4 regions of the Paenibacillus woosongensis genome follow, and region 2 is predicted to be linked to each of the others. Evidence: riboswitches for the same ligand, from Rfam matches in the RefSeq annotation. Region 2 holds a riboswitch; each other region holds the start of a gene.
The links. A riboswitch is a leader RNA that binds a small molecule or an ion and turns the genes downstream of it on or off. The one in region 2 is predicted to bind cobalamin.
Positions count from the first base shown of each region.

Region 1: another riboswitch for cobalamin. It lies ahead of metE (5-methyltetrahydropteroyltriglutamate--homocysteine S-methyltransferase); the one in region 2 lies ahead of QNH46_RS07305 (ABC transporter substrate-binding protein).
Region 3: another riboswitch for cobalamin. It lies ahead of QNH46_RS23225 (S-layer homology domain-containing protein); the one in region 2 lies ahead of QNH46_RS07305 (ABC transporter substrate-binding protein).
Region 4: another riboswitch for cobalamin. It lies ahead of QNH46_RS03360 (anaerobic ribonucleoside triphosphate reductase); the one in region 2 lies ahead of QNH46_RS07305 (ABC transporter substrate-binding protein).

Region 1 is NZ_CP126084.1:2,496,099-2,500,484, forward strand. It holds gene hrpB (ATP-dependent helicase HrpB) at 1-754, shown strand, start outside; gene QNH46_RS11405 (response regulator) at 1,065-1,706, shown strand; gene QNH46_RS11410 (replication termination protein) at 1,902-2,261, shown strand; cobalamin riboswitch at 2,358-2,554, shown strand; gene metE (5-methyltetrahydropteroyltriglutamate--homocysteine S-methyltransferase) at 2,687-4,386, shown strand, end outside.
Region 2 is NZ_CP126084.1:1,665,651-1,670,036, reverse strand. It holds gene QNH46_RS07310 (FecCD family ABC transporter permease) at 1-844, opposite strand, end outside; gene QNH46_RS07305 (ABC transporter substrate-binding protein) at 841-1,854, opposite strand; cobalamin riboswitch at 2,055-2,313, opposite strand; gene QNH46_RS07300 (THUMP domain-containing class I SAM-dependent methyltransferase) at 2,387-3,343, opposite strand; gene QNH46_RS07295 (LLM class flavin-dependent oxidoreductase) at 3,426-4,386, opposite strand, start outside.
Region 3 is NZ_CP126084.1:5,049,336-5,053,721, forward strand. It holds gene QNH46_RS23225 (S-layer homology domain-containing protein) at 1-2,053, opposite strand, end outside; cobalamin riboswitch at 2,228-2,425, opposite strand; gene QNH46_RS23230 (glycosyltransferase family 2 protein) at 2,579-3,874, opposite strand; gene QNH46_RS23235 (diguanylate cyclase domain-containing protein) at 4,063-4,386, opposite strand, start outside.
Region 4 is NZ_CP126084.1:771,460-775,845, reverse strand. It holds gene QNH46_RS03365 (hypothetical protein) at 172-543, opposite strand; cobalamin riboswitch at 907-1,142, shown strand; gene QNH46_RS03360 (anaerobic ribonucleoside triphosphate reductase) at 1,335-3,311, shown strand; gene nrdG (anaerobic ribonucleoside-triphosphate reductase activating protein) at 3,308-3,826, shown strand; gene QNH46_RS03350 (ribonucleoside-diphosphate reductase subunit alpha) at 4,081-4,386, shown strand, end outside.

The DNA of each region.
Region 1 (4,386 bases), 830 kb from region 2:
GGAACGGGATGATTTGACGCAGTATTACGGTGAACATATCCGGGAAGAGAGACAGGCGGAATGGGATGAGGAAGCAGGGACCGTCCGTGTTCGTCTGCGGGAGACGCTAGGGGCGATTGTGCTTCGGGAACAGCCGGTTCAGCCTGTGGCCGAGGATTTGACGAAGGCGCTGCTGCATGCCGTAGCAACGCTTGGCGTGGGGATTCTGCCTTGGAATGACAAGGCTCGGCAGCTGCAGGCCCGCATCGGATTTCTCCGCAAGCTGAGCGAGCGCTGGCCGGATTTCTCCGACGAAGCTTTGGCGGAATCTGCGGGAGTATGGCTCGCGCCTTACATCGCCCATTTTCGCAAACGATCGGACTTGCAGTCCCTGTCCCTGGCGGCGATTTTTGATAATGAGCTGGGGTGGGAGCTGAAGCAGGAATTGAATGCACAGGCGCCAACGCATTTGTCAGTACCCAGCGGCTCCCGAGTTCAGATCCATTATGATCAGGGAGAGCCATATGCCGCAGTCCGTCTGCAGGAGCTATTCGGCATGATGGACACGCCTCGCATCGGCTACGGAAAGGTCCCGGTTATCATGCACCTGCTGTCACCAGCTAGGCGTCCCGTACAGGTTACGGCCGATTTGCGGAGTTTTTGGGACAACGCTTATTTCGAGGTGAAGAAGGATTTGAAGGGCCGCTACCCGAAGCATTATTGGCCGGATGACCCGCTTCAGGCCACGGCGACGAATCGAGTGCGCCCGAAATGAACCTCATTTATTTACGGAATAGATGACTGGAAGCTTGGAGCCATGGGCAGCCATCCGCAAGACGAAGCGGATGCTCTCGGGCTCTATTTTTGTACCTTGCATTTTTGCGTCCTGTTTGTTTATGGTATGTGCAGAATTTGTCTCATTTCCAAGACCCCCTCGGCTTGGCCCTGTTCGGAAATGGATGAGGATCCTGCTATTTGCTTTACCGCAAAGCTTGCCAGGCTCAGGTCTATGGCGTATATTCGGTGGAGTACGCCAGCCAGCTTGAAGCAAGCACAAGTAACATTATTATGAAGGAGACTAGGCCATGAAGGTAAGAGTGTTAGTCGTTGACGATCATCCCCATGCCCGCGAGGCCATCGGTGAAATATTGTCGGACGATGACTGCTTTGAAATTATCGGATATGCCGAGAATGGAGACGAAGCCCTGCTGCAGACAGAGCTGTGGATGCCTGATCTTATATTGATGGATATCCATATGCCGGGCAAAGACGGTTTGGAAACAACGAGGGAAATTAAGCTGAAATATCCTTACGTCAAAATTGTGCTGATCACCGTCTCCGACGATGCAGCTCATCTGTTTGAAGCGCTGAAGCAGGGAGCGCAGGGCTATTTGCTGAAGAACCTGGAGCCGGGCACCTGGCTGCAATATTTGCGGGCGGTCGCCAGTGACGAAGCCCCGCTGTCCAGTGAGCTGGCTTTCCGGATTCTTCAGGAATTTCCGCTGTCCAAGAAAAATAACAGCGCTGATCACCCGCTTACGAGCCGGGAACGCGAGATTTTGAACTGGGTCGCCAAAGGGTTGACCAACCGGGAAATCGCCAAGGAACTGCAAATTTCCGATCAGACGGTCAAAAACCACTTGAAAAACATTTTGCAAAAGCTGCATTTGGAAAACCGCGTGCAATTGACGAGATATGCTTTGGAGCAAGGTTGGATCGAAAGCTAGCTCCTAATTATCAAATTTCATCATGTGAAAAATTCACAATAGTAACCCAAAAAGCTATTTTGCTCCTATTTGCCAATCCTGCTTCCTACTACGGCACTTAGCAACTAATCTATCGTATTAAAAGAGCTGTTGGACGGCTATTGTGAAAAATTCACAGCTATTCTATACTTTGAAGAAAGAGCAGGAGGTGGAACGATGGCCTTTATGATTGCACAACGGGCATATATCAAGCTCTATTTGATTTCGATGGTAGAGCAGCGAAGGGGCTACGGTTACCAGATGCTTGAAGAGTTGAAGGAAGAGTTCAAGCCGTTTGGCTATGTTCCTCCGCAGAGCGAAATATACCGGGCCCTTCATGAGCTCGTGCAGGAAGGGGTACTGTATCGCTCGAAGCATCTGAAAGGGAATGATCCCAGCGTGGATTTCCAAGAAATCGTACTCTATGATTTTACCGATGACGGACATGAGAAGGCCGAGCTGTACAAGAAGCAGGTTAAGGTCGATTTAGACCGCTGCATCGGTATGTTGAACAAGGCTGTTGCCGATAATTATTGAGTTTTGTGCATAAATAGGACATATTTATTCTAGGACTAATCCGATTTGTATTGTATTATTTGACAACATGAAGTAACATAAATTGTATATTCATAACCGAATATTGTGGGAACAGGTGCTTCAATCACCGTCGATTGAAGCTTAAAAGGGAAGTCCGGTGCAATGCCGGCGCGGTCCCGCCACTGTAACAGAGGAGCTGGGAGCATGGGTGCCACTGATGATCCGTCATTGGGAAGGCAGCTGTCCAGTTATGATTCTGAAGCCAGGAGACCTGCCTGTTCTGTCAGCACTGCTGTACCTACGGGAGATAGGGAGGTGTTAAAGATTTGAGCCATCGCGCAGTAGACGAGGGTCCTCTTTAGCCATTCCAGCTATAGGGGACCCTTTTTGTTATTGGAAGAACTTACACTGGGGAGGAATTGTGAATGAGTCATACGGTAAAAAGCGGAAATTTAGGTTATCCGAGAATCGGCGGACAACGGGAATGGAAAAAAGCGATTGAAGCCTATTGGACTGGCAAACTGGACGAGCAGCAGCTGCACGGGCAATTAACGGAAATACGGCTTCATAATTTACGGCAGCAGCGGGATCAGGGGATCGAGATCATCCCTGTAGGCGATTTTACGTATTACGATCATGTCCTCGATATGGCCGTTATGTTCGGCCTTGTCCCGGAGCGGTTCTCCTATAGCGGCGGCGAGGTATCTCTGGACACGTATTATGCCATCGCCCGGGGAAATAAAGAAGCGCCGGCCAGTGAAATGACGAAATGGTTCAACACGAACTATCATTATATTGTTCCGGAGCTAGGCGGCAGAAAACCGCAGCTAACGGTAAACCGTCCGCTGGTTGCTTACCGCGAAGCCAAAGAGAAACTGGGGATCGATGGAAGACCTGTGCTGATCGGGCTTTACTCCTTCCTCAAGCTATCGAAAGGGTTTAACGAAGCGACGGAGTGGGATCATTGGGTCGAGCTGCTGCTGCCGCTATATGTTCAAGTACTTCAAGAGCTCGCCGCAGAAGGTGTAGCCTGGGTTCAAGTGGACGAGCCGTCTTTGGTGACCTCTGTGTCGGCCGAGGATATAACGCGGGTAAGAGCCATTTACGAAACAATTCAGCGCAAGGCTCCGCAAATTTCCATTCTGCTGCAAACGTATTTCGAAGCGGTGGACCGTTATGAGGAGGTCGTGTCTTTGCCTGTTGCCGGCATCGGACTTGACTTCATTCATGGGCTGGACGGCAACCTGGCTGCCCTGCGTAAATTTGGATTCCCGGCGGGCAAGACGCTTGGAGCGGGCATGGTCGATGGACGCAATATTTGGCGCACGGACTTGTACCGCCAGAAGCAGCTGTTACTTGAAATCCTGGAAATGGCTGCGGATTCCGAGGTTATCGTGCAGCCGTCCTGCAGCCTCCTGCATGTGCCCGTGTCGGCTAAGCAGGAGCAGACGCTGGTGGCCGTGCTTCGCGACGCTTTGTCCTTTGCCGAAGAGAAGCTGGGTGAAGTCGTCGCATTGAGCGCTGCGGTGAGTACAGGCATTGACAGTGTGAAGGGGATATTCGAAAGCAATCGCATCGCCCTCGATAATCTGGCCAAGGATCCAGCTCGCAACCGGGCAAACGTAGCGGCCGCGGTAGAGAAAATCGCCTCTGAACCGGCTGCGAGGGGAAGCGAGTTCGCCATTCGCCGCAAAAAACAGAAAGAGAAATGGCATTTGCCGCTGCTTCCGACGACGACCATCGGCAGTTTTCCGCAGACGGCAGAGGTTCGCTCCGCCCGTCAGAAATGGCGCAAAGGGGATTGGAGCCAGGAGCAATACGAATCCTTTATTAAGGAGCATATTCAACAGTGGATTTCCCTCCAGGAGGAAATTGGCATCGATGTGCTCGTACATGGCGAATTCGAACGTACGGATATGGTGGAATTCTTCGGCGAGAAGCTGCCGGGATTCGCCTTTACGAAGGGCGGCTGGGTTCAATCCTACGGGACGCGCTGCGTGAAGCCGCCGGTCATCTACGGGGATGTTGATTTCGACCAGCCAATGACCGTGAAGGAGACGGAATACGCGCAATCCCTGACGAACAAGCCGGTCAAGGGAATGCTGACCGGGCCGATTACGATTCT
Region 2 (4,386 bases):
TCAGCCGTATCATATGGGGAATAACCAAGCCGACAAAACCGATGACCCCAGACACGGATACAGCCGCCGCACTCATTAACGTTGCCACAAGCAAAACCAAGACCTTCGTGCGATCAACATTCAGCCCGGAATGGGATGCCTGACGCTCACCAAGCGCAAGCAGATTTAAGCTGCGGGCCTGGCTCCACAGGAACAGCAGCCCAATGACCAAATACGGGAAAAGGATGATCGTATACGACCATCCGCGCAAACTGAGACTTCCCATCGTCCAGTATAGTATTTCGTTCACCGTCTTTTTCGACATGGCCGTCAAAAAAGAAACGATCGCACCGAGAAAAGACTGCATGACCACGCCCGACAAGATAAGGCTTTCGATCGGAATTTTCCCGTTTTCCCTGGCCAGCCACATGACGACAAGCAGTGTGCTTGCCCCTGTTATAAACGCAATGACCGGCAGCGTAAACACGCCGATTAAAGAGAACTGCCAACCAAAGAAAATCAGCGTAGCCGCACCGACCGCCGCGCCCGAGGAAACGCCTAAGGTAAACGGGTCTGCCAGCGGATTGCGCAGCACGCCCTGAAATGCGGCCCCCGCCACCGCCAAAGAAGCGCCGACCAGCATGCCGAGCAGTACGCGCGGCAGCCGTACCTGCATAACGATCTGCTCTGCCGAGACGTCCCAGTCCGGCGTAATCATGCTGCCGATCCATGGCAGGCGGTGAAGCAAAATGCCGATAATCTCGCCGGTCGGCAGAAAAACGGAACCAACGCCGATGCAGACCAGCAGCGTAACAGCCAGAAGTACCAAACCCGCCGTTCCGTATCCCGCCAATTTATTCATCATTGCTGGATCAATTCCGGATAAATGGCCCGTGCCATTTCAATCAATCCCTGGGTCACGCGCGGGCCAGGACGGCTGAGCAGGTTATCATCCAGGCCGATGACACGGTCTTCTTTTACGGCCGTAATTTGATCCCAGCCACCACGTGCTTTAATCATATCTCCAATCGTCTTGTTGTTCTCGTCGACGACATTTTTGGCAAACAGAATAACGTCCGGGTTGGCTTTAATGATGTTCTCTTCATTGATTTCGTTCCAGCCTTCCAGATCGGAAGCTACGTTCTCTCCCCCGGCCAGCGTAATCAGTTCGTCCATGTACACGCCTTTCCCAACGGTCCAGCCTGGCGAAAACTCGATGTAGACTTTCATTTTCTGTTCCGGAGTCAAGGACTTAACGGCATCCAAGACCATATCGCGTTCTTTCTCCATTTGGGCGACAACTTCCTCGGCTTCCTTCTGCCGGTCGGTAATTTCCCCTACGGCTCTAATATTCGCCAGCGTTTCGTCCAGATTGGTCGGATTCGATTGATAAACCTTGATTCCGAGATCGGTAAGGCTTGTTACGGTTGCCGGGGCGATCAGATTGCCGGCCAGCACCAGATCCGGCTTGGCGGCGATGACCGCCTCAACGTTGACCTGGAACCCGCCCATCCGCGGCTTGTCCTTCACCGCTTCGGGATAATCGTCGACATCGGACACACCTACGATTTGCTCATCCAGCCCAAGCGCGAATAATCCTTCCGTCTCCGATGGAGCCAGCGAAACGATTCTTTGCGGCGCAGCTTCGAAAGTGAATTCCGCGCCAGTAACATCCTTCACGGTCAACGGATAGGCTGTGCGCTGCGCATCAGACGCAGAATCCCCCTGCACCCCCTGTCCGGTTTGAGCGTTCTGTTCCTGCTGAGCTGGAGCATTTCCAGTGTTCGTGCCTGCCGCATCCTTGCCGCAGCCAGCCATCACGACGAGCATGATTGCTAGAAGCCAAATCCCCCAGAACTTTCTAAATTTGTTCATGAATTCTCTCTCTCCTTAGAAGGCGTATAGTTTGTACATGAAAAGCCCGTTCTCAATGGAAATACAGCAAAAAGACAGGAAAAAGCCCCATCCGTGCAGGATCGGGCTACGTCTACAAACAAGTCCATGTACGGTACAAGCCACCCAGCTTGTCCGCAGCATAGCTCTTTTAGCAGAACGTATCCTTTCCTCGAAGGACCGTCTCTTGATTCCCATAGGCAGGTCTCCTGACTCCAGGTTGCCGATTCGGCTCGCCTTCCCATCTTCGCGTGTCCCTTTCCAGCAACTACCTTCAAAGTAAGGCAGAGTGCGGGTTTAACGAATGACAGTGGCATATCATGAGCTTCATCCCTGTTTACAGTGGCGGGACCGTGCCGGAATTGCACCGGCTTCCCTATTAACCCGTGGCGGAAGCTTGCGGACAAGCGCCGCCTTGGGACCTACGGTTTTTCCATTTGGCACTAGGCATTCATACATCTTCGTCTGTATTGGATTATAGGGGAAAACCGCACAGATGACAATCATTCATCCCTTACCGATTAGCTCCGCAAACCCAAATATGTCTGACAAAAGAACTTTTGCTGACCGTTCCGTAATCGTGAATGCGAAAACCGGCGTCAACGATCTCCTTCTCCAGCTGCTCCGTGGAAACGATGACTGTCCTTTGGCTAAACCGTCTTATGCTGCGCAGCATTTCGCCGCGCTCCCCGGGTGACAGTACGGAGCATAAATTGTACGGCATGTCCACGATAGCCGCATCGTAAAGCTCGCCTACTTCATTCAGATCGCCCAGGCTGACCCGATCATCGCTGTATCCGAAATGGCGCAAATTGATTCTCGCTCCCCGGACCGCCAACGGGTTAATATCCCGGCCCACGATATCGATCTCCATCGATAACGCCTCGATCAGCACATTTCCCATCCCGCAGCATGGGTCGATGGCCTTGACAGCGTACGGCTCGGGCACCGCGATGTTCACCAAAGCCCTGGCGACAGCCGTGCTCAGTCCTGTGGAATAATTGCGCGGCTTGCTCTTATGGCGCAGCCAAACGGACTCTGCCGCATGGCATATTCCAAGCAGCCAGCCCCCATCAACGAACATTAGGCCGAACGTCACCTCGGGATTGCGCATATCCGCTCTACCGCGAATCCGACCGCCGATCTGCCGCTCGAGCTCGCGCTGCTCCTCATAGCTAAATGCAAGCATGCCGCCCAGCTTTATGCATACGACTTTAAATGTTTTGCCCTGAAGATCAAGCTCGGCCGCTTGCATGGCCACGCTGTCCGGATCATCTCCAGTAAGCAGGATATCTATCCGGTATGAAATAAATGGACTGCGGCTCGGATCCATCCGTTTGTCCGTTGCGATGTACCCTTCCGTATTCGGCGAATGTCCAAACAAAGCCGCGAGCTCCATTTCGCATAGCCGCCGCTCATTCTCATGGCTGGCGTAAGTGTAAATGTAACCGCAGCTGTTTTCTTTATACATATAAATCTCGCTCCCAACCATGAACTCACTTCTGCCCGTCTGCACGGATCAAGTTTCCTTTACAGCGATATACGGGTCACTATTACGCACCATCAAACGCCGCCACCCCCCGTAAAGCCTCGGCCAGCAGTCTGTAGCATTCCAGCCTTGCCGCATAGTCAGGAATAGGGCAAACGATCAGAAATTCGTCATTGGCGTATTCGCACTGCATATCTTTAAGCTGCTTATGCACGCTATGCGGCGTACCGCTTATGCTTCGGAACGAACCCCACCCCGTTTGTCTTGCCGTCTCATCGAGCACCTGTACCCAATGCGCAGCTTCACTCTCCGTCCCTGCGCAAATTACGCTAACGGCCAGTAGCGTCTTTGGCGCGCTTTGCAGCGCAGAGGGCGTAAAATCTGCCCGATAGGCGGCCAATATGTCTACGCCGTCACGCTCGCTCATAAACTGTCCAAAAACATAACCCGTTCCAAATTTGGCCGCGTATTCCGCGCTTTTCTTGTTCGTTCCGAGCATCCAGACCGCTGGTCCGATTTGCGGCTGCGGCCGTGCGGTTACGGCATGCCCCTCATACTCGTAAGCGTCCTGGAGCAGCTCCAGCAGCGAAGCGATCGTCTTCGGCAGCTCAGCAACCCGTGCTAAAAAATTGCCGCTAAGAGCCATAACAGTGTGCGCTTCTCCACCTGGAGCCCGTCCCAGTCCCAAATCTATCCTGCCCGGATATAATGCAGCCAGCAGCCGGAACCACTCTGCTACTTTCAGCGGACTGTAGTGGGGCAGCAGAACGGCCCCCGAACCGAGGCGAATCCGCTCTGTCTTTGCTCCGACATGGGCCAGCAGCACCTCAGGCGAAGTACAGGCCAGCCCGGGCATATCGTGATGCTCAGCCGTCCAATACCGGGTGTAGCCCCATTTTTCGGCATGCTGTGCCAAAGACACAGCTTGTCTTAACGCCTCTTCATCCGAATACCCGGGCAACCGGGGAACCAGATCTAGCACACTAACCGCCAGTTGCACGGATGTTCCCGTTCTTGTTTCTGGC
Region 3 (4,386 bases), 1.9 Mb from region 2:
CGCTGCCGATCCAGCCGGCATGCCTGCTGCCCTGCCCAATCAGCTTCAACGTTACATGACGGCTGAAATCAATCCGATCACTGCCGCCGATCTTCACGCGAATCGCAATCTGAGTAAGTTCCTCGTTCGTTAAAGACAATACGGCGTTTACCTTATTAATCAACGAGTTATCCGTGGAGCTCAGCTTGCTCGGCAGTTGAATCTGGCGATTCCAGCCTGATGTAATGACCTCAGTATTTGGTGCAATATCAAAATACGTACTGTCTGTAACTGAAGTGACCTGCGGCAATTGCGCTTTAGTAAACTCTAGGATGACCCTGTCTTCTGTCAACGGATCTCCATATGACCCGTTCTCAAAATGAGTCTCACCATCTGGAATTGAAATGATCCGTTCGTGAACCGGCCCGGAGGAAGCCGGAACAACTACGTTCACTGCCTCGCTGTCGCTTTGCCCGGCCAAGGCATCTGCCAATGCCTGCACGGATATTGTGCCTTCGGCTGCTTGGCCTGTAAGGGCAATGTTAGCCAGCTGGTTATTGAGCAGGGTTACGCCCGCAACCTGCAGCCCTGTCGTACCAGTGTCAATAAGCCAGTGATTTGCCTGCTCTGCAGCCGGCGTAAATGTATCTCCTACCAGCTTGATTTCAATCGCCGGGTTCAAGGCTCCATGACTGATTTCAGATGCTGCTGGCGTTATGCTCGCCCAGCGGCTGTAATAGAAATGTACCTGATCGCCGGGCTGAATAACATAATCGCCCGCTCCGACTAAAGGAGCAACACCATTGACGTTGTACATCCAGCCGTCCCAGCCGCCCAAAGTTCCGGCGGCCTGTCCGCCAATCGCCGTGACGTAAGCATTGCTGCCGCTGCCCGTAATGCTGTAACTGATCGGCGGCACAGCGGTATCAAGACCCTGCTTCATCACATCAAGCGCTGTAATTTCTCCGCCGTTCGAGGCTACCGTGACAGTCTGAGGCGCATACAGCTCGCCGTCCATTCCGGTCACTTGCAGCTGTGCTGATATACCCGGCTGAACCGGCGTCGTTTCAGCGATACGATACCAGGTCGACTGCCCATGCTGGATGTCGAGCAGTGCAATAAGCGCCTGCTCCGTAGACATGCTGTTCATTCTCGTGTCGGCAGCTTTCCATTTGAAGGAGCCGTCAGCCAACTGGAACAGCGCATAGGCATCCAATACCGAATGGCCGTTCTTGATCCACTCGGAGGATAATGCATCGTCGCCTACAGCCACCAGTCCGGACACTGTAGTCGACAGACTATTCGAATTGTCTCCGGATCCCCATGTCCCGGGTGAGTTAAACCCGCCATGATCGAGCTGCCGCTGCTTCAACAGCTCCTTTGCGCGCTGAATAGCGCTGTCCACCGCGCTCTGCCCCTGGTATTTGCCAAGCGCCAGCAACGCCATACCGGTCATGTCCGTATCGCCGGACGACCCAGTCGGTGTTAAACCGAATCCGCCATCCGCATATTGGCAAGATAGCAAATAGTCCAAAGCTTTCTTCGCCGCCGCCGCATCCCATGTGCCTACGTCCGCGCCGAGTTTGACCCCGGCATCCATAGCAAGCATAGCCCAAATATGCTTGTTAACGCCGCCGATCGCCCCTGTAGCAGGATTCTGCTGTGCTGCAAGCTCAGCCCATAAATTTCGATCGGTCTCCCAAGCATGCGCCGGATCTTTCCCCATAGCCAGCAGCCCGAATATGTATCTGATATGCTCGGTTCCCCCGTTATTGGCCGCTAAATTAGGCGCCGTCGTCTCCCAGGAAGGCAATCTCCAGCTTCCATCCTGCAAATCTTCTCCTGCGCCCCATAAAGCTACCAGCTCCCACCAGGACTCGATTCGTTTCGTCGAGCCGGCATCACTATACTGCTTGGCATAGTAATCCACAGTGCTCGCAATCATACTGCTCAGCTGCGTGTTGCTGGTTCCTCCCGCCGCCTTGGCGAGCTGAGGATTCACTAGAGACAACAGCAGCATGAAGCTCATCCATAGAGGCAAGCTTCTCTTCATCCAATTCTTCCAACTGTTCAACGTCCGCTCTCCTTTACCATCCTTTTTTGTGGACAACAAAAAAAACACCTTTCCCATAGAGAAAGATGTTTCCGAAGATTTGTCCGTGTAGCACTATACACACTCGGCCGCTCCAATGACTAAACACGACGGCAGCAGCACGAATAAACATCTCCATCTCATCCTCGTGAGAAATTACAGAGCCCTTACACGGCAGGTCTCCTGGCTTCGCATCATCGCTTCAACTATCCCCTTCCCGTTGATGATCAACAGTGGTTTTATGATAGTCAGCTCCGCGTTACAGTGGCGGGACCGCGTCGAATTTTCATCGAACTTCCCTATTAAGCTGCGTCATAATACATTATGGGCAGCACCGTATAAGTAGAATATAAAATTGATTTGATTCCGGGTTATTGTATCAGATTTCACGGGTTTAGACAAAGGTTTTTCTGCATTGCTATCGCGATAACGGTAATTGGGCCAATCATCGCTAGAATTGTTCTGGCCCGGCCGCTTTCTTCAAATAACCCGTTAGCCTTCCCCGGCCTAATCAAACCGCTGCGTCTTATACCACTTGCTTTCCCGATGCATGATTTTGTCCATGATCATGTTATAAGAGGCACGGAGTGAAATGACAAGGAATAGCTGTGCGTAAGTAAAATACGTAATACAGGACAGTACGAAGTTCCGGACGTTGCTCTGCCCGATATCGGAAGCCAGGGCAAGGTTGATCTGCAGTACGTACAAGTAATACATCAGCGCCCAGGCGAAGATCAGATAAATGTACACATCGCCTTCAAACTGAAAGGGAGACAGCACCTCCGGTTTAAATAAAGCGATGAGCCAGTAAGCGATGTTGACGACAATGATCAGGTCGGAAATCACGATCGTGACCAGAAACCAGAAATAGCTGGCCATATAATAAAGGACATGCAGCTTGATGCGCCAGCTCGAAGGCTTGAACAAGTGGTGAAAATTGTCCAGTACGACCTGGTAGTTCCCTTTGGCCCATCGTTCGCGCTGCTTCATATATACGGATAGCTGCTCCGGCTCCTGCTGGTAAGCCTCGGCCTGCGGGGCCAGCGCAATAAGCTGGCCCCTGGAGAGAATTTCAAACGAAATGGCCGTATCCTCGGTCAGCGCCTGCTCGTCCCAACCGCCGATTTCTTTGATCAGCGACGTTTTGATAATAAAGTTCGTGCCCGGTATCGTCCCCAGCTTGAACAGCTCCCACATGCCGGTATGGAGCACCCGCTGCATCGTCACCAGCTCCAAATTAATGCACCTGGATAAGAAGTTCTGCCCCCGGTTCCGGGCCTTGTTGCGTCCAAACACCGCCCCGTACAATTCCGGCTCCTCCATCGCCTTCTGCACGAGAAAGAGCAGCGAATTTTTCTCCGGCGCAGCGTCCGCGTCAAAAATGCAAATCCACTCCCCGGTGGCATGCTCCAATGCATCGTTCAAGGCGCCTGATTTGCCGCCCGTTCCTTTACGCTCCATGATGAAGAAGTCCCGATGCTGGTACATGGGCTGAGCCTTAAGCGCCTTTAGCCGCCCTGCTGTATTATCCGTGCAGTTATCCGCCACGACGATAAACTGAATTTTGTGCTCGGGATAGTTCAGATGGAGAACATGCCTCGCCGTAGCCGTGATGACAAGCTCTTCGTTGTGGGCTGGAACGATCACGGTCACCGTGGGGAAGCCTTCCATATCGGCAGGCATTGTCAACGGCGTTATACTCTGCCGCCATACAAAGCGAATGGCTCCGGTCATGATGATGATCGATTGAAATACGGCAATCCAGATGCTAACCATGCACAGTATCAACAATACATCAGCCACTGAATTTCCCCCGATCATATTTTTTATTTACTCTGTTCCGAAATACAAGGGTAGCAACCGTTAAAATGACAACAGTCACCGCAAATATGAAGCTGACTCCAATACATAATGGAATGAACCAGTCGACGTACGACGCCATAAGCAAATCCGGCACCTCCCTCCCGAATCCAGGGCAATCCCTCTAGCAATTAAATGTACTCCCCTATCAAATCCGTTTCGGAATATCTCTCCAGTGCAGCGATAATTGCGTCGATATCCTTATACTTGCTGAACTGCTCCTTCTGGAATACGATCGTTCCCGCGCGAATGACGAGCTTAAGGGGGCGCCCATTTCTATCCAGGAAATGAATATCCATCAGGGCCAGCTTGATCCGATCCGCCAACGCCTGCAGGAAGTCATGGTTGGTCATCGGGCACAGAATGATAAACCTGCCCTGCTCCAGGGAAAATTTATAATCCTCATAACGGATCTGAGTCTGAATAATGCTCGATAGCTCCTGCAGAAGCAGGGC
Region 4 (4,386 bases), 890 kb from region 2:
AACATTCATACTGCCTCTTATTGTAACAATTTCCACCCCTTCATTTCAAATAAACTCGGCACGCCCTTATACCCAGTACCGTATCATGATCTGCATGGAGGAATGAAGTACAGGCCTCTCCCGCACCTGGAAGAGGCCCTGCACCTTGCCTTTAAAGTGATCTTCGCCCGCTTACGCCATTTCCCCGAGCTCCCGCAAATCCCCACTGTTCTCTTCGGAGACAGCCAGCTCCTTCTCCAACAGCGCCTTGATCACATTCGCTGACTTCACCTTCGCATGCAGGCATGGCAAAATTTCAATCTGATACGCCCCGATGCCGGGAAACACCTTCATCCCCTCGGCCAAGTAGTAGCCTTGCTCATAGGGATAATGCCGGTCCAGCACTTCATAAATATCCTCATACCGCCAGGTGTTGAAATGCTCCGTCATGGCGACGGCATCCAGCCCGTTCTTTCCCGCCTCGGCCATCATTTCCTTGAAATAAGCGTGGCTGAAGACTGTTTTCTTGGCAAGCTTGACATGGGTATGCAAATCTATTCTCATCGGATTCTCCTTCGTATTTGATAATAAACTATCCACATAATTCATTTATATGGAGATTTGAGCTGCAAGAACATGAAGCAGTACGACGTACAATCCTGATCGTTGCCGCCGGGATGAGAAACCAGGAGCAGCAGCTGCGCAAATTAGAGCAGCTGAACCAGCTGCGCAAATTAGAGCAGCTGAACCAGCTGCGCAAAAAATACGATCATGAACTGCCGCGATAAATGTTCACAATTTCTCTTCATCTCCCACTCGCCGCATCAGGGTTGCTTTCACCTGTTTTTTCATGATTTTTCATCCTTCAGCTAGTGAAGATGACTGTTTACAAACACTACATATTGGGGTAATGTAAGTTGCAGACAACCAAATATAGTGGAATCGGGTGATCCAGCCCTCTATTTCTCGGCTGGGGCTTAAAAGGGAAGTGCGGTGCAATTCCGCTGCGGTCCCGCCACTGTGACCGGGTGCATGCAAGAGCTTACCAAGGCTCCTTGCAGCGCTTCACTGATAGAATGCCACTGCAGATATTAACCAACTGCGGGAAGGCGTCAGTGAAGAAGTCCGGAAGCCAGGAGACCTGCCCGCTTCTGTAATTTGACACCAAATACCAGATGAACCTGCGAGGAACAGGTAGGTGTCCGCTTGCAGCTTACATACGCATTCATCCTGCATTTCATAGGATGATCCAGGCATTTCTTCAAACACGCATTCGGGCATTTCCAACCTTGCATGATCGGAAATGCCTTTTTATATGGTTGTAATGTGTAGTTTTTCGGGAGGGAAACTTTGTTATGGCGATGATGAACCCGGTTTATACAAGCCGCCAAGACATGCTGGATGAAGTGATTACATTAGGAGAAGAGATCGTTGCAAGCAGCAATCTTGAGGTGCTGCGGGAGAACGCCAACTTGAACGGCGAAAGCTTCTCTGGCAAAATGAGCAAATTCGGCAGCGAGTACGCGAAATGGTATGCGAACCATTTTGTCATGCCAAAGCCGCTCGTTCAGGCCATTCAAGACAATATCGTCTATGTGCACGATCTGGATCAATACGCGATCGGAACGACGAACTGCATCTTCATTCCGTTCGACAAGCTGCTGCGCGAAGGGTTCAACACCGGCAACGGCAGCGTAAGGCCGCCGAATTCGATCATGACGGCGATGGCGCTTGTGGCGATCATTTTTCAGTCCCAGCAAAATGCGCAATACGGCGGCGTATCCGCCAATAAGCTGGACCACGACCTGGCGCCTTACGTAACCAAATCCTTCGTCAAATATTTCCGCAAAGGATTGGACTACTTCGAAGAAGGAGACAGCGCAGCGGACTACGGCTTGATCACAATGGCTCGCTCTGATCTGCAGGTGCAGTATCCAAGGGCCTTCAAATATGCGGTTAAAGAGACCGAAAGCGAAACACTGCAGGCCGCCGAGAGCCTCATTCATAATCTCAATACGATGTCGAGCCGGGCGGGTGGACAAATTCCTTTTACGAGCATCAACTACGGCACATGCACGTCGATAGAAGGGCAGCTCGTCATCAGTTCACTGCTTGCCGCAACGATGCGCGGACTTGGCAGCGGCGAAACGCCGATTTTTCCGATTCAGATTTTTAAATGCAAGCAGGGCGTGAACCAGCAGCCGGGCGAACCCAATTACGAACTGTTCCTGAAAGCAGCGGAATGCTCGGCCAAACGGCTGTATCCGAATTTCGCCAATCTGGACGCCCCGCTCAATCTGATGTATTACGATCCGGCGAACCCGGATACCGAATTTGCCACGATGGGCTGCCGCACGCGGGTGCTGAGCGACCGCTTCGGCCGCAACCATCTGTCCGGCAAAGGAAATTTGTCCTTCAACACCCTGAACCTGGTCAAGTTGGGCCTGGAGCATGGCATAGCGTTAGGACTGCGGCAGACCGCAGATGAGCAAGGCTTCTACCGGGAACTGGAGCATTATATGGATATCGCGCTGGACGGACTGCTGCACCGCTTCCGGATTCAATCGTCCCAGAAAGCCAAGGCTTCCGACTTCATGATGCGCGAAGGTGTATGGGAGGGCGGCGAGCATCTGAACCCCGAGGATACGGTGGGAGAGCTGCTCAAGCACGGCAGCCTGTCGATCGGCTTCATCGGGCTCGCAGAATGCATGAAAGCCATGTATGGTAAACATCACGGCGAAGATACCGATGTATATAGGAAGGCCTATAATTTGATCGCCTTCATGCGCGACTATTGCGACCGTCAGAGCGAAAGACACAACCTGAACATTACCCTGTTCGCCACTCCGGCGGAAGGGCTGTCGGGGAAATTCACCAAACGGGACCGCGCTGACTACGGGGAAATTCCTGGCGTCGTTGACCGGGAATATTACACGAACTCTTTTCACATACCGGTATACTACCACATCAGCGCAGCTAAAAAAATCGAGCTGGAAGCACCGTTCCACGGACTGTGCAATGCGGGAGCCATCTCCTACATTGAGCTGAACGGCAACGCCCGCAGCAATCCGGCCGCATTCCTGCGCATCATTCAGTACGCGCTGTCGCAGCAGGTAAGCTATTTCAGCATCAACCATCCGATCGACCGCTGCTCGGGCTGCGGCTACGAAGGAATCATTGGCGCATCCTGCCCATCCTGCAACGCTAGCGAGCAGGACGTCCATATCCGCCGGCTGCGCCGCGTAACCGGATATTTGACCGGGGATTTCCAGACCCGCTTCAACGCTGCCAAACAGGCCGAGGTTCGTGATCGCCTCAAGCATTCGACATGAATATTTGCGGCTATTACCCGGAATCTATAAATGAAGGCGAGGGATTGCGGGCAGCGCTCTTTATAAGCGGCTGTCGCCATCATTGCAAAGGCTGCTTCAGTCCGGCCACCTGGAATTTCCATTACGGCGAGCCGTTTACTCCCGAACGGGAACAGGAAATCATTCGGGACATCGCCGGCAACCCGCTGCTTAGCGGAGTGTCGATTCTTGGCGGAGACCCCTTTTTCTCGGCAGCAGAGGTCAGCGCATTTCTCGATCGTCTGCGCGAGGCGGCAGGCGCTATATCCGCCTGGATTTACAGCGGTTATACGTTCGAGGAATTAACCAGAGACGCAAAGTCCCCGGAATACGGACTTCTAAGCCGCTGCCAAGTGTTAGTAGACGGACGCTACGTTGATGAGCTACGGGACCCCTCCCTGCTCTATCGCGGCAGCTCCAATCAGAGGCTGATTGACATTCCTGCAAGCCTGGCCCAGCACGGCATTGTCGAATGGCGTCCAACTTTCTCTTTCTAGCTGACTGCCTTTCTAGTATAATTATGATTTGTGTTCACTTTATTGACGTCACCGGCGCCCAGTCATATTGTGGTTGTTCAAAGCTCTTCTAGGGATCGCTTGAGTATAGCTGCAGATCTTTGGAGACCGCATATGCAGCGCCACTTTTTTTTGACGAATACTTGCAATTTAAGAATTAAAGATTTGAACATCCAAGATTCGACAATGAATTGGAAGATAGAATAACCCATTTCAAGAAAGCGAGGAATTTTCATATGCCTTCACTCGTAACGAAACCCAACAACCGCCAGCTTGCGTTCGACAATGACCGTCTCGGCATTTACGCCGATCGTATTCTGGATGGATTATATACACTGAGCAAGGAGCGCCTGCTGCGTGGCGTTACCGCTAAGCTGAGACATGATGTCGTTACCGGCGAGGAAATCAGCAGCGCCTTTACGATGTCCGCCCTAGAGCTCGTTACCAAGGACGAACCGGACTGGAAGTTTGCCGCAGCCCGCGCCCTGCTCACGACCTTATACAAAAAAGCAGCGGTCAACCGCCGTTACAAAGCGTATCCG